DNA from 3 places in the Bacillus sp. 11C genome. Region 1 is predicted to be linked to each of the others. Evidence: riboswitches for the same ligand, from Rfam matches in the RefSeq annotation. Region 1 holds a riboswitch; each other region holds the start of a gene.
The links. Region 1 has a riboswitch for thiamine pyrophosphate ahead of thiC (phosphomethylpyrimidine synthase ThiC). Riboswitches for the same ligand answer to the same signal wherever they lie in the genome.

Region 1 (8,054 bases):
ACTTGCCGGTGTGGCGGAATTGGCAGACGCGCACGACTCAAAATCGTGTTCCTTCTGGAGTGCCGGTTCGACCCCGGCCACCGGTATACTGAAAAACCCGTTTCTTATGTAGAAACGGGTTTTTGTTTTTTTATAATTTATTCAGCGTATTGGTCTATGATCTCTTCTAACACCTCTTCAAGCTCTTCTGCATCTTCAAGCTCTGATTGGCTGAAGCGGACGCGTACGAGCTGTTCTCCGTCATTATACATCTCTTCAAGCCATCCTCGCAGGCCCCTTGCTCTGCGGTCGACTTCGATAATCATGTCTAAACCGTCTTCGTCTAAAAGGAAAATAATTTCTAATTCATCAAGCATCTGACGATAGTAGCCTGATGTTGGGACGAACTCAAATTCTTGAACAAATGGAAGTCGGCGCCGGAAGTAGGGCGCTTGTTCGCAGTCTGCTTCGTTCAGGCGGAAGCCCAGGTTTTCGATTGCTTCCAGCACACTTTCAATCCAGGGATGCGCTTCAACGTAAATGCGGTCATGGTCGGATTTATCGATACCGCCTTGAATATCAAGGTCTGTCACTACGGCGACTTCTACCTTCCCTACAGTGATCGGCGTATCAAGAGGGAGAGTGAATGAGAATGGAAATTGATGCTCTTCACCAGGCTGAATGGTGAATGAACCAGTGACCCGAAAAGAATGGATTGTAGCGTATTTACGGTGCTCTTCATCGTCTTTTACAATGACGTACCGTGTATTAAGCTGTAAGTCAATGTAGCGGATGTCCTGAGCGATTTTTCCGCCTTTGACATGGACAGTTCCCCGTACTTCTTCTCCTGGATAATAGGCGTCTTTCTCTAAAATTGTATCTACTTTTGCAGCACCGATTCCGGCACTTGCCGCAAACTTCTTGAAAAATGACATATTAGATCTTCCCCTTTTTCTTTTTCTCAACAGATATACGTAAGAAAGAGGAAAAAAGATTCGTTTGATTCATACTTTTTTCCTATATTCGTAAAGTCTTGGGACAGACTAAGAATAATTTAAAGCAAAGGAGCGGAGTTGAAATGAATAAAGAAAGTCTGGTTGCTGATGAATTACATAGAATGTTTTTGGCTGGTGAACTGCAAATCACGGTAGAAGAGGATATAAACAATATTTCCGAAAGGCTGAGAAATGGTGATCTCAGTTTAGACTCATTAAGCGGTGAAGACGCGTTTATAAAAGAAACGGTAAACGAGGCTTTACAAAGAGTGGAGCAATAAAAGGAAGAGACGGTGTCCCATAAATGAGACACCGTCTTTTTTTATGACTTTGTTACAGTTCTCTATGAAATGAACAACTGTAACTAATTGTTCATGCAACGCTTTCTGAGGTCTGGGTTTGCGAGTTCTGTTCTGCGCAATTTTTATTTTATGCTGGTTTTAGTTGCTGTTAGGTTTGATTCGGGCTATAAATCATCGTTAGGAATTTAATGTTCTAGCTCTTTCTGATAAAAAAATATTTAGGCTTGTGTCATGCTATAATGAATAACAAATTTTGTCGGGGAGTGGGATGATGAAACAGATTATTGCGATGGGAGGGGGAGGTTTTTCGATGGAGCCAGAAAATTTGTCCCTCGATCGATATATCATGAATCAATCGGCACGGAAGACGCCTCGTATTTGTTTTTTGCCGACGGCAAGCGGTGATTCCCAAAACTATGTTCAGCGGTTTTATCATACATTTCAAACATTGGATTGTGTGCCATCTCATTTATCCTTATTTAAGCCGCCGTCAACAGATTTAACTTCTTTTGTTATGGAAAAGGACGTGATTTATGTTGGCGGGGGGAATACACGGAATATGCTTGTGCTATGGAAGGAGTGGGGGCTGGATCTTATTCTCAGAGAGGCGTGGAAGAGCGGTGTGGTTCTAGCTGGATTAAGTGCCGGTGCGATCTGCTGGTTTGCAGAAGGGGTGACGGATTCAGCCGGACCGCTGACAAGTATGAAAAGTTTAGGCTTTTTGCAAGGAAGCTTTTGTCCTCATTATGACGGTGAGAAGGATCGGAGACCGATATACCATCAGCTGATATGTAACGAATTCTTGTGCGAGGGCTATGCGGCGGAAGATGGAGCGGCTCTCCATTTCATAAATAATCAGCTGTTTCAGACAGTGAGTTCAAGACCGGGTGCAAAGGTATATCGGGTGACGAGGGGTGAACATGAAATATTTGAAACTCCGCTGCCGGTCAAATATTTGGGGTGAATTAGCTGAATATTTTATATATTCCTCTTTTTTTTAGGTTGGTTTTATGTTAAGATAAGTCCGAAATCAATAGTTACTGGGGGTGCCCGTTTTCGGGCTGAGAGAGAAGGTAAGCTTCTTAACCCTTTGGACCTGATCTGGTTCGTACCAGCGTGGGGAAGTAGAGAAATTGTTTTTATTATTGTCGTGCTGGGCAATAATAAGTTTCTTTCTGACTGTAACCGGGTTCATTCATTTGAATCCGGTTTTTTGTGCTGGTTATGGGCTTGATTTTGTCCTTTCAAACGAAGAGAGGGGAAGATCAGTGATGCAAAACAATTCAGTGCAGCAAGCCAACATTTCTATTATGTCGAGTTTTTCGGGTAGCAAGAAAGTATATGTGGAGGGTTCTTCTGCGGACATCCAAGTGCCGATGAGGGAAATCGCATTGAGCCCGACGACAGGGTCGTTCGGCGAAGAGGAAAACGCGCCTGTGCGTGTCTATGATACAAGCGGACCTTATACGGATCCTGATGTGACCATTCATATTCAAGAAGGATTAAAGCCTCTCCGCCAAAAATGGATCAGTGAGCGCGGCGATGTCGAAGAATATGAGGGACGGGCGATCAAACCAGAAGATAACGGTTATAAAAAAGCAAACCTAAACGTAAGCTACCCAGGACTAAAGCGGAAACCGCTGCGGGCGAAAGCAGGCCAAAATGTCACACAAATGCATTATGCCAAAAAGGGGATCATTACACCTGAGATGGAGTTTATCGCAATCCGCGAGCATGTGTCTCCCGAATTTGTCAGAGATGAGGTAGCAAGCGGCCGGGCGATCATTCCTTCAAATATTAATCATCCTGAAAGCGAACCGATGATTATCGGCCGGAATTTTCATGTGAAGATTAATGCGAATATCGGGAATTCAGCGGTTACGTCATCTATAGAAGAAGAAGTGGAAAAAATGACGTGGGCCATTCGCTGGGGAGCGGATACGATGATGGATCTTTCTACCGGAAAAGACATTCATACGACGCGTGAATGGATTATCCGCAATTGCCCCGTGCCTGTGGGAACTGTTCCGATTTATCAGGCCCTTGAAAAGGTAAACGGCGTAGCGGAGGATTTAACGTGGGAGATTTACCGTGATACGCTGATCGAGCAGGCAGAGCAGGGAGTGGATTATTTTACGATTCACGCGGGTGTTTTGCTGCGGTATGTGCCGTTAACCGCCAAACGGACAACGGGAATCGTGTCACGCGGGGGAGCGATTATGGCACAGTGGTGTCTGGCTCATCATCAGGAAAGCTTTTTGTATACTCATTTTGAAGAAATCTGTGAAATCATGAAAGCGTATGATATTGCTTTCTCTCTTGGGGATGGGCTTCGCCCTGGATCAATCGCTGATGCCAATGACGAAGCGCAGTTTGCTGAATTGGAGACTCTCGGAGAATTGACGCAAATTGCCTGGAAGCATGATGTTCAGGTGATGATTGAGGGACCAGGGCATGTGCCGATGCATAAAATTAAAGAGAACGTCGATAAACAAATGGACATTTGTAAAGAAGCGCCTTTTTACACCTTAGGACCGCTGACGACAGATATTGCGCCGGGCTATGACCATATTACTTCAGCGATCGGAGCGGCGATGATCGGCTGGTATGGAACAGCCATGCTTTGTTATGTAACGCCGAAGGAGCATTTGGGGCTGCCTAATCGTGATGATGTACGTGAAGGAGTCATTACATATAAAATTGCTGCGCATGCCGCTGATCTTGCCAAAGGGCATCCCGGAGCGCAAAAACGGGATGACGCTTTATCGAAAGCCCGCTTTGAATTCCGTTGGCGTGACCAGTTTCATCTATCTCTTGATCCGGAAAGAGCGCTTGAATACCATGATGAAACCTTGCCGGCAGAAGGAGCGAAAACCGCTCATTTCTGTTCAATGTGCGGTCCGAAGTTTTGCAGCATGAGAATTTCTCAGGATATTCGGGACTATGCGAAGGACAAAGAGCTTAGTGAATGGGATGCCATCGAAGAGGGGATGAAAGAAAAAGCCGAAGAATTTGTAAATCAAGGCAGCCAGCTTTATAAATAAAAGATTGCCAGCGAATTAATTTCAGCATTTCTGATCGGGGCACCGAAGGCTCTTATCTTTTAGATAAGGGCCTTTTTTTGTATTAATGGGAATAAGATTTTGCCGTTTAAGCTCTGATTTTGAAAACAAACGAGAGGTTATGAAGTAACGATGCCCATGGAGGAAATTGATATGAAGCATACGAAGTGCGTAACTAAATAAAAAACCCGCTAATTGCACAGCGGGTTTTTGCATCTCTATTAAGCATCTTTTTTAATCGGCAATCCAAGGCCTTCTGCCACGCGTTTTCCGTATTCAGGATCGGCTTTGCAGAAATGCTCGATTTGGCGAAGTTTGATTTCTTCTTTTTCTACCGGCTTCATGGCGTTTACGATATTTTCAACGAGGCGGGCACGCTCATCCTCGCTCATCAAACGGTAGAGGTCACCGGCTTGTGTGTAGTGATCGTTGTGATCATAGCTTACGCTGTCAGCGATTCCTTCTACCGGATATGCTGCTTGTTTATCCTCAGGTGACTCTTTCGGACCGCCGAAGCTGTTAGGCTCGTAATATACAGATCCGCCGCCGTTGTTATCAAAACGCATTTGTCCGTCACGCTGATAATTGTTGACTTCGTTGCGTGCGCGGTTGATTGGCAGCGCTTGATGGTTTGCGCCAACACGGTAGCGGTGTGCATCATGATAAGCAAACAGCCGGCCTTGAAGCATTTTATCCGGAGAAACATCAATGCCAGGCACAAGTGTTCCAGGTGAGAATGTCGCTTGTTCTACTTCTGCAAAGTAGTTTTCCGGATTTCTGTCGAGAACCATGCGTCCGACTTCGATTAACGGATAGTCTTTTTGAGACCAAACTTTTGTGACATCAAACGGATCGAAGCGATACGTATTTGCATCTTCTAAAGGCATGATTTGCACATATAGTTTCCATGCGGGGAAATCACCGTTTTCGATCGCGTTGAAAAGATCTTCTGTATGATAATCTGGGTTTTCACCGGCAATTTTTGCAGCGGTACTAACATCAAGGTTTTTCACGCCTTGTTCTGTTTTAAAGTGATATTTAATCCATACGCCTTCGCCTTCGGCATTGGTCCATTTGAATGTATGGCTTCCAAAGCCGTGCATGTGGCGAAGTGTCGCAGGAATCCCGCGGTCAGACATCAGAATCGACACTTGGTGAAGCGATTCTGGTGAAAGTGACCAGAAATCCCATACAGCTGTAGGGTTTTTTAAGTGTGTTTTTGGATCTCTTTTTTGTGTATGGATGAAATCAGGGAACTTAATCGCATCGCGGATAAAGAATACCGGTGTATTGTTTCCGACGATGTCATAGTTTCCTTCTTCAGTATAAAATTTAACGGCAAATCCGCGCGGGTCGCGAACTGTGTCAGCCGAGCCAAGTTCACCGGCAACTGTTGAGAAACGGATGAACAACGGTGTGCGTTTGCCGACTTCAGAAAGGAAAGCGGCTTTCGTGTATTTTGTTACATCGTTTGTTACTTCAAAATATCCGTGAGCGCCTGCTCCTTTAGCGTGAACAACACGCTCAGGAACACGTTCTCTGTTGAAATGGGCCAATTTTTCGAGTAAATGTACATCTTGGATTAAAGTTGGTCCGCGAGAACCTGCAGTCATTGAATTTTGGTTATCTCCAACCGGGGCGCCCCAGCTAGTTGTCAGTTTATTTGAACTCATGTGATCACCTCTTGGAATTTATAAGAACATAATATCATCTCTAAGTAAAAAGTCAATATCATATTATAATTATTATAAAATAGTTATTTATATTAAGCGATATCTAGTATTGAAAATGATGATAAACCTCTGTCATAACAGGTTTTAAAACAATGAAAATTTGTGTGATCATGATTTTTTCTTTTCTATTTGCGAAACAAGCAGAGTAAGTGATAAACAGGCAGACAAAATCTCGCATAAATAGAGTTGGTTTATGACCGGTATCCTCACTTAGAAAAGTGTTTATTTTGCAGACTTGGCTTTTGCTTCTGCCAATAAGGCGCAGGTTTAAGTAAAACACAGCCCTTGAACACATGGTATGATATGTAAAGAAGGGAGCTGATTTTCTGAAAACATTGATAAGCACAACAATTATTTGCCTGATTGCTATGCTGTCAGCATGCGAAGATACAAAACAAATGGAAATCAAAGAGGCCGATATGTCAGATCTCGAAAAAAATAGAATGGATGTTGCAGCCTCCCAAACCTTCACTGCCGAGGTCGCAAATATCAGTGATAGCATTTCTGGAGCTGAAATGTATATAGAGCATTATCAAAACGGAAAGCTTGTTGAAACCATTGGACCGGTAAGTGCAGATTACTCGGAGGAAAAACCCGATTCATTACAATTTGTTTACTTTGAGAATGAGGAGGGAGAAGGTAAGAATAAACTGAGCACCGTTCATTTTGGAATTGTGGATAAACAAGGAAATATTGTGGCTGATTCGTCGTTTCGGCGTGATGATAGCGCGGCACAGGAAGTGACTCAGAAGATTTCGTCGGCTAAACCGATTTCTTTCGAAAAACCTGTATTGATCGGCAGCAGTATTAAAGGGACTGACGAACCAATGCACACCTCTGAACACAAAAAAGAGCTCATTAAGCATCAAGATGCGCTACTGTATTATGTGGAATTGCATCATTAGAAACGGGCGGCTTCAGGCCGTCTGTTTTACAAAGCGGTATACTTGCTTTTTTGAATCGTGCGTGATACATTTTAAATCGTAACAATTTCGATTTAAAAAGGAGGCTATGTGACTTGGCTAAAAAATCAAAAGTGGCAAAAGAGTTAAAACGCCAGCAGCTTGTTGAACAATACGCTGATATTAGACGCGAGCTGAAAGAAAAAGGAGATTACGAGGCACTCAGCAAGCTGCCGAGAGATTCAGCACCGGGAAGGCTCCACAATCGCTGCATGGTAACAGGGCGCCCGAGAGGATATATGAGGAAGTTTAAAATGTCCAGAATCGCTTTCAGGGAGCTGGCTCATAAAGGACAGATTCCCGGTGTGAAAAAAGCGAGCTGGTAAGAAAAACTCCGGCCGATTACAGCGCGCCGGAGTTTTTTTCGTTTTTCTTGAAAGCGATGACGTAGGATAGGTGCTGGATGATCATGATGATAAACACAATAATAATAGGGAAAAACGGAATATGCGATTGAAAAAGCGGATAAAAAATGAGAAGAACCGCTGCGGCAGGAAGCGAGAAATAGACGGCGATATAAGACGCGCGGCATGCTTTTGCCGTCATCATCTGCTCTCTTTCATCCTGCTCTTCAAATTCATCAGGCAGGAGAAGCTGCTTTCTGGCAGGGCGGCTTTTCTTATGCAAGTACATATAAACCGCAGCCGCCGCAATAAACAGAATAAAGGGAGTGAGGTTTAATTCAAACACCATCTCGCCGCTCTTTGTACGGGAAAAGGCCGCTATGCCTTCAGAGGCTTTAAAGTATGAAATCAGCGTCCAGCATGCTAGGCCAAACAAAACTAGTTGAAAAGCTGCTTTTGTTTTCATGCTCATCTTAGTATTCCTCCTCTAACCAAAAGACATCCTCCATTTTCATGGAGAAAGCTTTGCAGATTTTTAGTGCTAACAACAGTGAGGGAACATAGTCGCCTTTTTCGATAGCTGCCACCGTTTGTCTTGTGACGCCGACTGTTTCTCCGAGTTTTTCCTGGGAATAGCCCAAACGCGCCCTCAGCTCTTTCACTTTATTTTTCATCAT
Region 2 (8,054 bases), on a different contig from region 1:
ATCATAGCAGCCATGAATATCGCTGATTATATCGTAAGCCATGCGTGATCCTCCTTGCCGATTGTTTTATTTATTATGGAGCAAAGTGCTGTGAGTCATCACAGGCTTTTATGTGCAAATTATAGAAGAATTATTTTCTAAACAGGAATAAGACCTTTTTACTTTATTTTTTATCATCATCCTTGTTAAAATCGCGTTATGTTTTTTAAAAAATGAGGTTTTGTTCTTTGATTGAGAACTGAAATAACCCTGACCTAAAAAGGAGGTTCTGATTATGGCGCATTCATCTGTCGCATCTTTAGTTGTTGTACTTATCGTTGCATTTTTAACACCCATCCTTTTGCACCGCTTTAAACTGACGATCCCGGTTGTTGTTGCAGAAATCATTATGGGGCTGATTATCGGAAAAAGCGGTCTTAATTTAGTTGTCGAGGGTGATACATGGCTTGAGACGCTTTCTTTGCTCGGATTTATCTTTTTAATGTTTTTAAGCGGGCTTGAAATTGATTTTTCATCGTTTGAGAAAGGAAAGAAAAAGCAGCTCCTGCCGAACGGCAAAGCGGCGCCTAATACGTTTGCTACGGCGTCCATTATTTTTGCCGGTATATTTATTTTATCATTGCTGCTGTCCTATGGGTTCGTCTTGGCAGGATTTATCGAAAATGCGTTTTTAATGACGCTAATTATTTCAACGATTTCGTTAGGTGTTGTCGTTCCAACGTTAAAAGAAGAACGGATTATGAATTCAAATATCGGGCAGATTATTTTGCTTGTTGCCGTGATTGCTGATTTGGTCACGATGATTCTTCTTGCTGTGTTTTCTTCTCTATACGGAGAAGACAGCGGGAACATGTGGCTCTTGATGATCCTGTTTGCAGCCGGAGTGGTGCTTTACTTTTTCGGCCGGGTCTTTAAACATCGCTCATTTGTTGAGTCGATGTCAAAAGGGACGATTCAGATCGGGACGCGTGCCATTTTTACGTTAATTATCGTACTGGTTGCCCTGTCTGAATCACTTGGGGCGGAAAATATTCTCGGCGCTTTCTTAGCGGGGGTTCTCGTTTCCCTTCTTTCGCCAAACAAAGAACTTGTTCAGCAGCTGGATTCATTCGGCTACGGGTTCTTAATTCCGATTTTCTTTGTAATGGTCGGTGTGAAGCTCGATATTTGGACCCTTTTCCAAGATCCGAAAATTTTAATCATGATCCCGCTTCTGCTTTTGGCGCTGTTAGTCAGCAAAATCATTCCTGTCCTGTACTTGAAGAAGTGGTATGATAAACGAACCACTTTGGCGTCTGGTTTCCTGCTGACATCAACGCTCTCGCTCGTGATTGCCGCTGCGACAATCGGACAGCAGCTTCACGTGATCAGCGCAAATATGTCAGGAGCGTTGACGTTAGTAGCCGTCATTGCCAGTATTTTTTCGCCGGTCTTATTTAAAAAATTATACACACGGGAAGAGCACCCGGAGGAGAAAAAGACAATTACGTTTATCGGCGCGAACCAAATGACATTGCCGGTTACTCTTGAACTGCCGGAAGAGGAGTATGACGTGCGTGTTGTGCATGTCTATCAAGAGAATGCGGAGGAAAAGCTGTCAGAATCAGTATTTACCGTTGAAGCCATCTCTGACTATGAACACCAGACGCTTGAATCACTGGGCATTTTTGATGCAGATATCCTGGTTGTCGCAACTGGGAATGAAGACATGAATGCGGACATTGCGTTACTTGCAAAAGAAAAAGGAACAGGAAGAGTCATTGCCAGCGTGGGATCACCCGAAAATGAAGCAACTTTGAAGGAGCAGGGAATCAACATCTTTTCTATTCTGCTGTCGACAAAAACGCTGCTTCGCGCGCTAATAGAAGCGCCTGGTGTCATGAAGCTGCTCACGAACCAAGAGTCTTCTCTGTATCAAATTAATATGGAAAACAGCACGTACGACGGTGTGATTTTACGGGAATTCCCTTTTACAGGAGACGTCATCTTTGTCAGGATTTTTAGAGGTGTGGACAGCATCGTTCCTCATGGGGATACAAGGCTGAAACTGGGAGACCGCTTAATTGTCACCGGGTCTAGGGTGTATGTAATGGAACTTAAGAAAACATTAGAAGGATAAACCTTGACCAAATAGGGATTCGTGTTAATATAGAGGTGCAACAACAATTCAATATGTATTCGTATAACCACTAGGGGTGTCCTTCATAAGGGCTGAGATAAAAGTGTGACTTTTAGACCCTCATAACTTGAACAGGTTCAGACCTGCGTAGGGAAGTGGAGCGGTATTTGTGTTAGTTTACTACGCCAATTCCAAACCACTTTTCCTTGCGGGAAAGTGGTTTTTTTATTTATCAGACAGGGGGAATGACGTGTGAAATTTTCAGAAGAATGCCGCAGTGCAGCCGCAGAATGGTGGGAAGGGAGCTTTGTCCATCCGTTCGTTCAGGGAATCGGTGACGGAACGCTTCCGATTGACCGTTTTAAATACTACGTGCTTCAGGATTCTTATTATTTAACGCATTTTGCCAAGGTGCAATCGTTCGGCGCCGCTTATGCGAAGGACCTTTATACAACGGGCCGGATGGCAAGCCACGCCCAAGGTACATATGAGGCGGAAATGGCGCTTCACCGCGAGTTTGCGGAGCTGCTGGACATCAGTGATGAAGAGCGTAAGGCCTTTAAGCCGTCTCCTACAGCATACTCTTATACATCCCATATGTACCGTTCGGTTTTGAGCGGAAATTTTGCTGAGATCTTAGCGGCCCTGCTGCCATGCTACTGGCTGTATTACGAGGTTGGCGAGAAATTACTGACATGTGATCCGGGGCATCCGATTTATCAGAAGTGGATCAGCACATACGGCGGTGACTGGTTCAGACAGCAGGTCGAAGAGCAAATCAATCGCTTTGATGAGCTGGCGGAAAACAGCACGGAGGAAGTGCGTGCCAAGATGAAAGAGAATTTTGTTATTTCAAGCTTTTATGAGTATCAATTTTGGGGAATGGCCTATCAAAAAGAAGGCTGGTCTAACCGCGGCATAAAAGAGGTGGAGGAATTTGGAGCTTCACGCCATAACTGATGACTGCAAGCCGGTTGAAACGTTAGCGAGAGTCATCATAGCGATTCAGAATGAAGTTGATTACATTCACATTCGAGAACGGTCTAAATCGGCGGCTGACATTTTGAAACTGCTTGAGCTTGTTTCTGAAGGCGGGGTAGATAAACGAAAATTGGTCATGAATGGGCGAGTGGATATTGCACTTTTTTCATCTATTCATCGCGTGCAGCTGCCGAGCAACAGCTTTTCACCGAAGCAGGTCAGAGCCAGATTTCCTCACCTTCATATCGGGCGGTCAGTGCATTCACTGGAGGAAGCCGTTCAAGCAGAAAAGGAAGATGCGGACTACGTATTGTTCGGCCATGTGTTTGAAACGGATTGCAAAAAGGGTCTTGAAGGCAGAGGCATGTCCTTGCTGTCAGAAATCAAACAGCGGATGTCCATCCCGATTATGGCCATCGGCGGCATGACACCAGACAGATTAAGAGACGTAAAACAAGCGGGAGCAGACGGCATCGCTGTCATGTCAGGAATTTTCTCTTCCGCTGACCCTTTGGAAGCTGCCAGACGATATTCCCGTAAGCTAAAGGAGATGCGCTATGAAAAGGCATTATGATGCAGTAGTCATTGGAGGCGGGATTATTGGTTCCGCGATTGCTTATCATTTAGCAAAGGAAAACAAAACAATCGCATTGTTTGAAAGCGGGACAATGGGCGGCAGAACAACAAGTGCCGCTGCCGGAATGCTTGGCGCCCATGCCGAGTGCGAGGAACGTGACGCGTTTTTTGACTTCGCCATGCACAGCCAGCGTCTGTACAAAGGTCTTGGAGAAGAGCTTTACCCATTATCTGGTATTGATATCAGTCGACATAACGGCGGTATGTTTAAGCTGGCGTTTTCTGAAGAAGACGTGCTGCGGCTGAGGAAGATGGATGATTTGGAATCAGTCAGCTGGCATACAAAAGAAGAAGTTTTAGAAAAAGAGCCGTATACGTCCGGTGACATTTTCGGGGCATCCTTTATTCAGGATGATGTGCATGTTGAGCCTTATTTCGTTTGCAAGGCATATGCGAAAGCAGCGAAAGCGCTTGGCGCGGAGATTTTTGAGCATACTCCCGTCATGCATGTCGAACGTGACGGTGAAGCGCTGTCCATCGAGACACCGAATGGTAACGTATGTGCGGATTATGTCGCGGTTGCCAGCGGGGTGTGGAGCGGAATGTTTTTTAAACAGCTCGGGCTGAACAACTCATTTTTCCCTGTAAAAGGGGAATGCCTGTCTGTTTGGAATGATGATATACCGCTGACAAAAACACTTTACCATGACCATTGCTATATCGTGCCGAGAAAAAGCGGCAGACTGGTTGTCGGCGCGACAATGAAGCCGGGTGACTGGAGTGAAATACCGGATCTTGGCGGACTGGAATCTGTTATGAAAAAAGCAAAAACGATGCTGCCGGCCATTCAGAATATGAAGGTGGATCGTTTTTGGGCAGGACTGCGGCCGGGAACAAAGGATGGGAAACCGTACATCGGCAGACACCCTGAGGACAGCCGTATTTTATTTGCTGCGGGCCATTTTAGAAATGGGATTCTGCTTGCTCCGGCAACGGGGGCTTTGATCAGTGATCTCATCATGAATATAGAGGTCAATCAAGACTGGCTGCACGCATTCCGAATTGATCGCAAGGAGGCGGTTCAGATATGATGCTACAGCTGAACGGTAAAGACGTGAAATGGGAAAAAGACACAGGTACAATTCAAGATCTGCTGGCGTCCTATCAGCTTGAAAATAAAATCGTTATCGTTGAAAGAAATAAAGAAATTATCGGCAAAGAACACTATCACGAGGTTGAGCTTTGTGATCGCGATGTCATTGAAATTGTCCATTTTGTAGGAGGCGGATGAGCATGTTAACTATTGGCGGGAAATCATTTCAATCAAGATTGCTGCTGGGTACGGGGAAATACCCATCGTTTGATATCCAAAAGGAAGCGGTGGCTGTTTCCGAGTCTGATATTTTAACATTTGCTGTGCGGAGAATGAACATTTTTGAAGCGTCTCAGCCTAATTTTCTGGAACAGCTTGATTTATCTAAATACACGCTTCTGCCGAATACAGCGGGCGCCGGGACCGCTGAAGAAGCGGTTCGGATTGCAAGGCTGGCGAAAGCGTCAGGGCTTTGTGACATGATTAAAGTCGAAGTCATCGGATGCAGCCGTTCCTTGCTGCCTGATCCTGTTGAAACATTAAAGGCGTCCGAACAGCTTCTTGAAGAAGGATTTATCGTGCTCCCGTACACGTCGGATGATGTTGTGCTGGCAAGAAAACTGGAGGAGCTTGGCGTTCACGCCATCATGCCGGGGGCATCTCCGATCGGATCTGGGCAAGGAATCTTAAATCCTTTGAATCTGTCATTTATTATTGAACAAGCGAAAGTGCCGGTTATCGTGGACGCCGGAATCGGATCGCCTAAAGACGCGGCATACGCAATGGAGCTTGGAGCTGACGGCGTACTCCTCAATACGGCTGTATCAGGCGCTAATGATCCTGTGAAAATGGCTCATGCCATGAAGCTCGCGGTGGAAGCAGGACGCCTTTCTTATGAGGCGGGACGTATTCCGCGGAAGCAGTACGGAACGGCAAGCAGTCCGGGAGAAGGTCTTCCTGTATGACGGACAGGTACTCCAGACAGGAGCTGTTTGCTCCGATCGGCCCAGCCGGCCAGAAGAAACTGAAAGAAGCGCGCGCCGTGATTATCGGCGCCGGCGCGCTTGGAACAGCCAGTGCAGAAATGCTGGTCAGAGCGGGTGTCGGCTCTGTGAAGATTGCCGACAGAGATTACGTTGAATGGAGCAACCTGCAGCGCCAGCAGCTGTATACAGAAGATGATGTCAAAAAAGAAATGCCGAAAGCGGCCGCTGCTGAGCATCGTCTCCGTTCAATTAACAGCGATGTTGATGTGACTGGCCTTGTGTTGGATGTGACAGCGGAAAATATCTTTGAGCTGATTAAGGGCGCTTCGATCATCGTGGATGCGGCTGATAATTTTGAAACCCGCCTGATCGTAAATGATGCTGCGGTCAAAGAAGGGATCCCTTTTCTTTACGGTGCCTGTGTAGGGAGCTACGGCCTCACCTTTACTGTAGTGCCGGGATCGACCCCCTGCCTGCATTGCTTGCTCGATACACTTCCGATTGGCGGAGCGACATGTGACACAGCCGGCATCATCAGTCCGGCTGTATTGCAGGTAGCGGTCTTTCAGGTGACAGACGCGCTGAAGCTGCTGACGGGAGAGAATTGCGAGCCAGTGCTGCGCTCCTTTGACCTATGGAAAAATGAGCGGTCAGAGGTGAAAGCGGCGGGTCTCAAACAGAACTCATGCCCAAGCTGCGGCACAAAGGATTTTCCGTTTTTGTCATATGAAAATCAAACAAAAGCGGCTGTATTGTGCGGCAGGAACACGGTGCAAATCAGATCATCCTTTACAAAAGAAACGGATCTTGAAGTGCTGGCGGGTCAACTGAAGCAAGCCGGGCTTGATGTAGCCGCGAACCCGTATTTAATTTCCTGCCGTTCGGCTGATATGAAAATGGTGCTGTTCCGGGACGGCAGAGCATTGATCCATGGAACGAATGATATTGCCCGGGCAAAATCCATTTATCATAAATGGATCGGGTAATCAAAGGAGTGTAGTGTAATGGGTATATATAAAGCATTGACAATCGCCGGCTCTGATTCAGGCGGCGGCGCAGGGATACAGGCAGATATTAAAACCTTTCAAGAGCTCGATGTGTTCGGAATGTCTGCGCTTACGGCGGTAACCGCTCAAAATACGCTGGGCGTCCATGGAGTGTATCCGCTGACTGTAGAGGCGCTTAGACAGCAAATTGACGCTGTTGCCGAGGATTTGAGACCGGACGCCATAAAAACGGGAATGCTCTGGAATTCTGAAATGATTGAAGAAGTGGCGAGAAAAATTGACGAGTACGGGTTTAACCGTGTGATTGTTGATCCGGTTATGATCGCAAAGGGCGGTGCATCCTTGCTGCGTGATGAATCAGTTGCCGCCTTAAAAGAGCTGCTTATTCCGAGAAGCTACACGATTACGCCGAATGTGCCGGAAGCAGAAACGCTGACCGGAATGACAATCCGCTCGCTGGATGACCGAAAAAAAGCAGCGGAGCAGCTCGTAAAGATGGGTGCGCAGCATGTGGTGATCAAAGGCGGGCACCAGCCTGAAGACAATCACATTACTGACCTTCTTTTCGATGGGAGCATGTTTATGCAAATCAGCCATCCCTATATCGATACGAAACATACGCATGGCACAGGATGCACCTTTGCAGCGGCATTAACAGCTCAAACCGCTAAAGGTGACAGTATCCATCAGGCATTCGAGATAGCGGCCAACTTTGTCCGCGAAGCGGTGGAAAATACGCTTGGCATCGGATCGGGCCACGGGCCGACAAACCATTTCGCTTTTAAACGAAACAGCTTAAAAACAAGCCGATGAGATCACCAGCTGATGGTGGTCTCTTTCACGTTTGTCGGTGTCTGCGCTTTTCATCTGGACAAGGTTATGATATGATATCAATTAAGATCAGGTACTAATACTATGTCTTTATTAAATATAGGAGGCTTTATACATATGAATTTTTCACTTGAAGGCCGCAACATTGTAGTGATGGGGGTTGCCAACAAACGCAGTATCGCATGGGGAATTGCGCGCTCCTTACATGAAGCGGGGGCACGTTTGATTTTCACATACGCAGGAGAACGTCTGGAGAAATCGGTTCAAGAGCTTGCCGGAACGTTAGAACGCAATGATTCCATTATTCTTCCGTGCGACGTCACCAACGACGCGGAGATCGAAACTTGCTTCGCAAGCATCAAGGAGCAGGTCGGTGTGATCCACGGTATCGCGCATTGTATCGCGTTTGCCAACAAAGAAGAGCTTGTCGGCGAATACTTAAACACAAATCGTGACGGTTT
Region 3 (8,054 bases), on a different contig from region 1:
GGAAAACGAAAGAAAGATGAGAATTTGATGAGAAAACGTCAGTCTTCATACACAATGTTCGCAACTTTTCCGGTGTAGGCATTGATTTTCACTGTCGCTTCTTTATCATCCGGAAGATCAACATCCACTTCAAAGATGAGAGTGCCCCCACTTTCTTCGAGATCTGCGTCATCCGCCGTCCCGCCCGTTTCTCTCTCTGCAATGGTTTTCGCTTCGTTTTCCGTAATCGGTGTTTTGGGTTGGTCTTTACTGCTGATTTGGTCAGCAGACACAACTGCTTTTTCCTGCATGTCTACCTTCACTTCGTATGTTTTTCCGTCTTTTTTTTGAATGGTATATGTGGCAACACGATTCTGATGTGTTTGTTTTTTGACGGTTCCCGGGACCCGCTCAAGTGCGAGTTGCTCGGCTTCTTTTTCTGTCATGACAGATGGATTCATCTCTTTAACTCTGTTCATCGAAAGAATGTCTGCCGATTTTGCATCAGCTTTTATAAAATAAGTTCCCTTTGGATTTTCAAGGGTCATATCATATGTTTTTTTATCCTTTGATTGTGTTACATTCGTGATTTCGCCTTCATAAGAGGCTTCGACTTTTTTTACGACAGCCTTCTTTGACATTACATCTTCATGGGTTTGCCGAATGATAAGAACCGCACAGATGATGATGGCTAAAACCGCCGCTGCAGCAGAAATTGCTTTGATTGTTTTGTTCATCAGCCTCCCCCATTCTGTTCTCTGAATTCCATGGTGACAGCTGTTCCTTGTTCCGGCGTACTTTTTACAGACAGCTCAAGGCCGTGCTCATCGGCGATTTGCTTGGCAATGGAAAGGCCTAAACCCGTTCCGCCTGTTTTTCTGTTTCGTGCCTCATCCGCTCGGTAGAACCGTTCGAACAGGTGCGGGATATGCTCCTCAGGTATTCCGATGCCTTCATCCCTTACTGACAGAAACGGCAGCCCATTCCTCGTTTTGGCTGTCATCACAATGGCTTTTTCACTATATTTAATGGCATTATCGAGCAAAATGGTCAGCAGCTGCTTGATGCGTTCTTCATCAGCTATTACAAACAGGCTCTCCTTATCTGTTTCAAGAAAAATGTCACGCTGATAGACAGGCTGGAGCGTTTGCATGACAGTGCGCGACACTTCAACCAGATCGATTGTTTTCAGATCAAGCTCAATGCCTTCGTGGCTTTTGGCCAACGTCAGAAGCTGATTGGTCAGTTTTTTCATATGCAGCGCTTCTGAATAAATGGCTTCTATCGATTCCTCAAGCACTTCCGGCTTTTTTGCCCCCCATCGCTTCATCAGGCTGCTGTAGCTTTCTATAATCGTGAGCGGGGTTTTCAATTCGTGTGAAGCATCTTGAACGAATTGCTGCTGTTTATCGTAATGATCTTTCAGCATCATCGCCATCTCATTAAACGTCAGCCCCATCTGATATAACTCGTCGTGGGACTGTCCTTCCAAGGAAATCGTTTTGAATGCTTTCTCCCGCTGTATGTCTTTCATCGTCATCATTAATCGCCTGATTGGATTGATGATCCGGCGGGCGAGCAAGCTTCCCGCAAAAAAAGAAGCGATACAGACAGCAGCACTCGCAGCGATTAAGATGATTTTCAGCAGAAACAGACTCTCTTCTGTGTTCTCCAGCCTTTCAACCAGCTGAAGAGATACCACTTGCCCATCGGTCCAAATAACCGGAACAGCAGCTTCAGCAAACAGTTTGCCGTCATGTTTCCTTACATCTGCAGTTTCACCGCTATGAAAAGCGAGAGGGAAATCTTTATACGCTTTTTCTTTTGTCATCGTCATAACGGCTTTTTGATCTCCATTCACAACACGGACCATGCCGTTTGCCGGAAGATAGGCCTGCAGCATGTCCTGCAAAGCCACTCCTTCTGTTTCAGCAGCATGCAGTGCTTCGGCGATGTTACTGGTCTCATCTGCAAGCCGGGCCGCATCCTTTGATGTCAGGGCGGATGAAAAAATGAGATAGACCGCGGTATGGACCAGAATTAATAACAGTAACAGCGATAGTGATGTGTATAGATGAATCTTGGTCTTTAGCTTCATTTTTTACCCCTTAATGGCATAGCCAACCCCGCGAATCGTATGGATCAGCTGTTTTTCGTAAGGATAATCCAACTTTTTTCTGATGTATCTGATGTAGACGTCCACGACATTTGTATCACCAATATAATCAAATCCCCATACTGAGCTTAAAATCTGCTCCCGTGTCAGCACTTGCTGCGGATGCTTCAGCATATAGACGAGCAAATCAAATTCCCGCGGCGTTAATTCCACCTCTTTGTCTCCGCGTCTCACTTCACGTGTTTTTTCATTCACCCGTAAGTCGTCATAAGTAAGAAAGGTGTCAATATCTTTTGTTTTTGTCCCTTTTTGGCGCAGTGCCGCCCTGATTCTGGCAAGTAATTCTTCAATTTCAAACGGCTTTGTGACATAGTCATTGGCACCGATGTCCAGTCCAGTTACCTTATCAGGCACACTGTCGCGCGCCGTTAATAAAATGACCGGTGTTTGCGAATCCGTTTTTCTCAAGCGGCGCAGCACCTCCAGGCCGCTAAGTCCCGGAAGCATAACATCAAGAAGCACCAAGGTATACCCGCCTTCCGCTGCCGCATTCAGCCCTTCCGTACCATTGTGTTTCATGGTAACGCTGTAACCTTCATACTCCAATTCAAGCTGAAGCACTCTGGCGATTTTTTCTTCATCTTCCACAATTAATATGTGTCCTTTTTCCAAATCCGATCATCCCTCTCCTGACTCGATATGAAAAAAATGATTTCTTGGTTTACAAAATGATTCTTATCATCTATTATGATGTCAACATAAAAAATTGTATACGGAAAGCACTAGGGGTGCTGTTTTGGCTGAGATAAAGCGCGAGAGTAACGCGCTTTGATCCCTTATGACCCGATCTGGATAATACCAGCGTGGGGAAGTGCAGGTTGACCGAATGGTGTATTTTTTGTGCGCTTAATCGATCTCTTACTGCATATTCCCTTAGAATATGCAGTTTTTTATTTTACCAAAAAACAAGAGGTGAAAGAAATGCAGCAAATATGCGGTACAAGCAGAATCGCCGGTTTTCGGTTCTCTTTATATCCGATGACAGATGATTTTATCAATGTGATCAAGTCTGCACTGAAAAAAACCGACACATCTAAGGTTTGGACGAAAACCGACCATATCAGCACAATCTTACGAGGATCGGCTGATCATGTATTCGATGCAGCCAAAGCCATTTATCTTAACGCGGCAAACAGCGAAAAACACATCGTCATGAACGGCACGTTTTCCATCGGATGCCCGGGCGACACACAAGGAGATACATATCTTTCCGCAGACGATAATCGTGTCAATGAAGATGCTGTCCGGAGCCTGAACGCGGAAGCGCCGTGCCAATTTGCCCTTTATCCGATGAATGAGCCCGATTATATGGGCTTGATCATGGAAGCTGTCGACATTGCGAAAGCAGAAGGCACCTTCGTACAAGGTGTCCATTACGCGAGTGAGCTTGACGGGGATGCGCATGACGTATTCAGGACATTGGAAGCCGTTTTCCGTATGGCTGGAAAGCAAACAAAGCACGTAACCATGACTGTGAATGTTTAGGCTAACAGTCCATCTAGAAAAAACAGAAAGCAGGGATAAAATGAAAAGCTGGAAAGTAAAAGAAATTGTCATTATGTCCGTTATCAGTATTGTTTTTGCCGTGGTTTATTTATTATTTACGCATTTTGGAAACGTACTTGCAGGTATGTTCGGTCCAATCGCTTATGAACCTATTTTCGGTATTTGGTTTATCGTTTCCATCATCGCCGCGTACATTATTCGAAAACCCGGAGCAGCGCTAGTTTCTGAAGTCATAGCCGCTCTCGTTGAATGCCTGCTGGGAAATCCATCTGGCCCGATGGTCATCGTCGTCGGCATCGTTCAAGGTCTCGGGGCTGAAGCTGTATTTCTCGCGACGCGCTGGAAAGCATATTCTCTGCCTGTACTTATGCTGGCAGGAATGGGATCTTCAGTAGCCAGCTTTATCTATAATCTATTTGTTTCTGGCTATATTGCCTATTCACCAGGTTATCTTCTCATTTTGTTTATAATCCGTCTTGCTTCCGGCGCACTTCTTGCGGGACTTCTCGGGAAGGCTGTCAGCGACTCTCTCGCTTATACGGGCGTGCTAAACGGAATGGCACTCGGAAAGGAACTGAAAAAGAAACGGAAACGGGTATCAGAACATGCAAGCCTTTGATAAGCTTCTCACGGTTGACAGGCTCAGCTTCTCTTATGAAGAAGACGCGAACCCGGTTTTTCAAAATATTTCGTTTGAGCTTCAAAAAGGAGAATGCGCTTTATTGCTAGGACCGAGCGGATGCGGAAAAAGCTCGCTCGCCCTTTGTTTAAACGGTCTCTACCCGGAGGCTTGTGACGGCACACAGTCGGGGCATGTATTTTTACTTGAAAAGCCGGTCACAGACCCTGGAGCCTCCGAAACGGTAGCCCAGTATGCCGGGGTCGTCTTTCAGGACCCCGATCAGCAGTTTTGCATGCTGACGGTGGAGGACGAAATCGCTTTCGGGCTGGAAAATCTGCAGATTCCGAAAGAAGAGATGACGGAGAAGATCGATGCCGTTTTAGAAAAATTACGTATTGCTCATTTAAAAGAAAAAACAATATCCACTTTGTCAGGGGGACAAAAACAGAAAGTTGCTCTTGCCTGTATACTGGCCATGGAACCCGAGCTCATTATGTTAGACGAGCCGACTTCTCTTCTAGATCCTTATTCAGCGCGGGAGTTCGTTCACATGATGAAAGATCTTCAGCGTGATAAAGGCTTCAGCCTCCTTGTCATTGAGCATCAGCTTGATGACTGGACGCCTTGGGTTGAAAGAACGATCGTGCTGGACAAAGCAGGAAAAAAAGCGCTGGATGGCCGAACGCAAGATCTATTTCAGTACGAAGCGGCAACCCTAAAGCAAATGGGCATCGCGATTCCAAAAGTATCTGATCTGCAGAAAAAATGCAGTATGCCGTTTACTTTATCAAAGGAAACGCTGTTCAAAAAGCCTTTTCCTGCCGAGTATGCAGAAAAGAAAGAAACTCCTTCTGGGAAGAGTGTGCTGGAAGTCAGCGGCCTTTCATTCGCAAGAGGACATCAGACGATTTTCAAAGACCTTAGCTTTTCATTGCACGAAGGCTCTTTGACGGCGCTTGTCGGCCCTAACGGCACTGGTAAATCGACGCTTTTATCTGTTCTCGCACGTCTTATGAAGCCGCAAAGCGGCAAGATTCTTCTATATGATCAGCCGCTGCATTCATATAAAGAAAAAGAACTGCGAAAACGTTTGGGATTTGTTTTTCAAAACCCGGAGCATCAGTTCGTCACCAATACGGTGTATGACGAGCTGATGTTCGGTCAAAAAGTAAATGCTGAAACTAAGGAAAAAGCGCACCATCTGCTGGATCGTTTCAGTCTTGCGCATTTGGCTGATCATCATCCGTTTGCGATCAGCCAAGGACAAAAACGGCGCCTGAGTGTCGCTACTATGCTCATGCATGATGTAAAGGTTTTATTATTAGACGAACCAACCTTTGGCCAGGACGCCCATACGGCGGCTGAATGCATGGATATGATTCGGCGTATTAAGGAAGAAGGAACCGCTGTCCTTATGATTACGCACGATATGGAGCTTGTCTCTTCGTATGCCGACAGCGTGCTTGTTCTCCATGATACGAATCTAGCTTTTGACGGATCTCCAGCGCAGTTATTTTCTCAGGAAAAAGGGCTTGTCCAAAAAGCAAAGCTCACCCTCCCCCTTCTATATGAATGGATGGCCTACCAAGAGGAGGTGCGTGATGAAGCAGCCGTTACATCTCATTAATCCGACAGTGAAAGCCGCGGCGGTTTTTTTGTGTGTCGTCATGCTGTCGTTTATTTACAATCCTTACACTCCTGTGTGTTTTTATATCATCATCGTTGCCGGTGTCCTATTGGCGGCCAGAATCCCTTTAAAAAAATGGTTTTTGTTTACGATTCCGTTTTTGATTTTGGCATTCGGATGCGTATGGACAGCCGCTGTTTTTGGCAAGGTCCCGACAACTCCGGATAATTTCTTGTTTCAAGCAGGCCCTATCTCAATCAACAGCGATAATGTCTCTGTCGGCATTTCTCTCGGGTTTCGTATTTTGTGCTTTTCCGCGTTATCGATGATGTTTGTCTTTACGACCGATCCCATTTTATTTATGCTGAGCCTTGTCCAGCAATGCAAGCTCTCACCAAAGCTCGCATACGGGGTCATTGCAGGCTTTCGTTTTCTTCCGCTGTTAAAGGATGAAATCCAGCTGATCCAGCAGGCTCATAAAATCAGAGGAGGAGCGGCAGAGAGCGGCTTCATTGAGAAAATCAGCGCGCTAAAGCGGTATACCATCCCGCTGTTGGCCAGCGCCATCAGAAAAGCGGAACGGACAGCGCTTGCGATGGAATCAAAAGGTTTTACAGGAAGCAGAAACCGGACATATTACCGGACACTGACCGTAAACCGCCGCGATTGGCTGTTCTTTTGCCTCGTTCTCTTGTTATTCGCAGGATCTTTACTCGTATCCCTATGTTTTGCCTCATAAAAATCCGCTATCGGTTGATAGCGGATTTTTTTCTTATTGATGATAGTTTAATGCCTGGGCAAGATTGGTTTTAATTGTAATATTCGAAAAATCAATCCCCAGCTGTACAGCGGTTTGCGCGATTTCAGGCCTGATTCCTGACAGGGTTGACCTGACACCGATTAAAGTGAGCGCCTCAATCAATTTAAAGATTTGGTGCGCCACCATCGTATCAACCACCACCACACCTGATAGATCGATTAACAGATGCTCCACGCGTCTTTTTGCACAAGCATGAAGCGTGTTTTCCAGAATAAACTTTGCACGTTCAGTGTCAATGTCACCGACAAGCGGCAGCAGAGCTGTTGATTTGCTCAGGGTAATGATAGGCGAGCTTAATTCCAATATCATTTCTCTCTGGGCGTTTAATTGCTGTTTGGCATTTGCTTCAGCGTGATCGACGAATGTATAAATGGTAAAATCAAAAACTTTTACAATCAAATCGGCCCATTTTTGTTTCTCTCCCGGTTCAAACGCCGACTCATTTTCTTCTGCGAACTTCTCAAAATACTTCGTATATAATCTCCGGTTTCTCATAAACTCCCGAATCACATACTGAACCGGAGTGTCGAGATGCTTTTGATCGTTCGTCAGCTCAATGACCCACACTCGAAATTCTTCGAGAAATTGTTTTTCCGGTAAAACATACATGTCATTCAGATGCCGGTAAAATTCTCTGTCCTGTTCTTTCAATTCTTCCGTTACAGATGCATTATGTAAGGCATAAATCGAATTCGGATCGCTTTCTTCCATCGTTTCAATCCATTCATCAGCCATTTGTTCCACATACTCTGAAAAAAATGCATATAATTTTTCATTCAGTTTCATCACACTACTCCTTTCCCCAAACACTATTATAACTTGACTGACCGCTGAATCCCAGTCATACAAGCTGAAGCCATCCAATATTTTGAAAATTACTAATTCTTTGGGTTGTATCCTATTTTTTCAAAATGCTTCAAATGGCTCTGTCCGAGCGGTTGCTTTTTTCATATAATGTGAAGCAACATCCTTGTATCCACTTGCAAGCATAAAAAAGGAGGGCTTTTTTATGAATGGTGAAATCCGCTTGATCCCGTATGTGACGAATGAGCAGATCATGGATGTAAACGAGCTTCCTGAAGGCATTAAAGTGATTAAGGCGCCAGAAATATGGGCAAAAGGGGTAAAAGGAAAAAATGTGAAAATTGCTGTATTGGACACGGGCTGCGACATAAGCCACCCTGATTTAAAAAATCAAGTCATCGGCGGAAAGAACTTCACGGATGATGACGGCGGCAAGGAAGATGCGATTTCCGATTACAACGGACACGGCACACACGTCGCCGGAACGATTGCAGCTAACGATTCAAACGGCGGCATTGCC

Region 2: another riboswitch for thiamine pyrophosphate. It lies ahead of tenA (thiaminase II); the one in region 1 lies ahead of thiC (phosphomethylpyrimidine synthase ThiC).
Region 3: another riboswitch for thiamine pyrophosphate. It lies ahead of ACY3LV_RS11355 (YkoF family thiamine/hydroxymethylpyrimidine-binding protein); the one in region 1 lies ahead of thiC (phosphomethylpyrimidine synthase ThiC).

Annotation. Positions count from the first base shown of each region.
Region 1 covers NZ_JBUPVZ010000015.1:80,630-88,683, reverse strand. Annotated here, with positions in the region: tRNA gene ACY3LV_RS17805 (tRNA-Leu) at 5-86, shown strand; gene spo0M (sporulation control protein Spo0M) at 138-914, opposite strand; gene ACY3LV_RS17795 (hypothetical protein) at 1,058-1,255, shown strand; gene ACY3LV_RS17790 (Type 1 glutamine amidotransferase-like domain-containing protein) at 1,548-2,240, shown strand; TPP riboswitch at 2,309-2,416, shown strand; gene thiC (phosphomethylpyrimidine synthase ThiC) at 2,548-4,320, shown strand; gene katA (catalase KatA) at 4,560-6,011, opposite strand; gene ACY3LV_RS17775 (hypothetical protein) at 6,440-6,976, shown strand; gene rpsN (30S ribosomal protein S14) at 7,090-7,359, shown strand; gene ACY3LV_RS17765 (hypothetical protein) at 7,376-7,849, opposite strand; gene ACY3LV_RS17760 (helix-turn-helix transcriptional regulator) at 7,851-8,051, opposite strand.
Region 2 covers NZ_JBUPVZ010000007.1:185,097-193,150, reverse strand. Annotated here, with positions in the region: gene prpE (bis(5'-nucleosyl)-tetraphosphatase PrpE) at 1-42, opposite strand, end outside; gene ACY3LV_RS12445 (monovalent cation:proton antiporter family protein) at 275-2,119, shown strand; TPP riboswitch at 2,182-2,290, shown strand; gene tenA (thiaminase II) at 2,372-3,079, shown strand; gene tenI (thiazole tautomerase TenI) at 3,057-3,674, shown strand; gene thiO (glycine oxidase ThiO) at 3,658-4,767, shown strand; gene thiS (sulfur carrier protein ThiS) at 4,767-4,967, shown strand; gene thiG (thiazole synthase) at 4,964-5,734, shown strand; gene thiF (thiazole biosynthesis adenylyltransferase ThiF) at 5,731-6,741, shown strand; gene thiD (bifunctional hydroxymethylpyrimidine kinase/phosphomethylpyrimidine kinase) at 6,760-7,575, shown strand; gene fabI (enoyl-ACP reductase FabI) at 7,711-8,054, shown strand, end outside.
Region 3 covers NZ_JBUPVZ010000007.1:3,735-11,788, forward strand. Annotated here, with positions in the region: gene ACY3LV_RS11340 (PepSY domain-containing protein) at 39-716, opposite strand; gene ACY3LV_RS11345 (ATP-binding protein) at 716-2,077, opposite strand; gene ykoG (two-component system response regulator YkoG) at 2,081-2,767, opposite strand; TPP riboswitch at 2,870-2,982, shown strand; gene ACY3LV_RS11355 (YkoF family thiamine/hydroxymethylpyrimidine-binding protein) at 3,077-3,640, shown strand; gene ACY3LV_RS11360 (ECF transporter S component) at 3,681-4,280, shown strand; gene ACY3LV_RS11365 (ABC transporter ATP-binding protein) at 4,267-5,910, shown strand; gene thiX (HMP/thiamine ABC transporter permease ThiX) at 5,885-6,649, shown strand; gene rsbRB (RsbT co-antagonist RsbRB) at 6,683-7,516, opposite strand; gene isp (serine protease Isp) at 7,740-8,054, shown strand, end outside.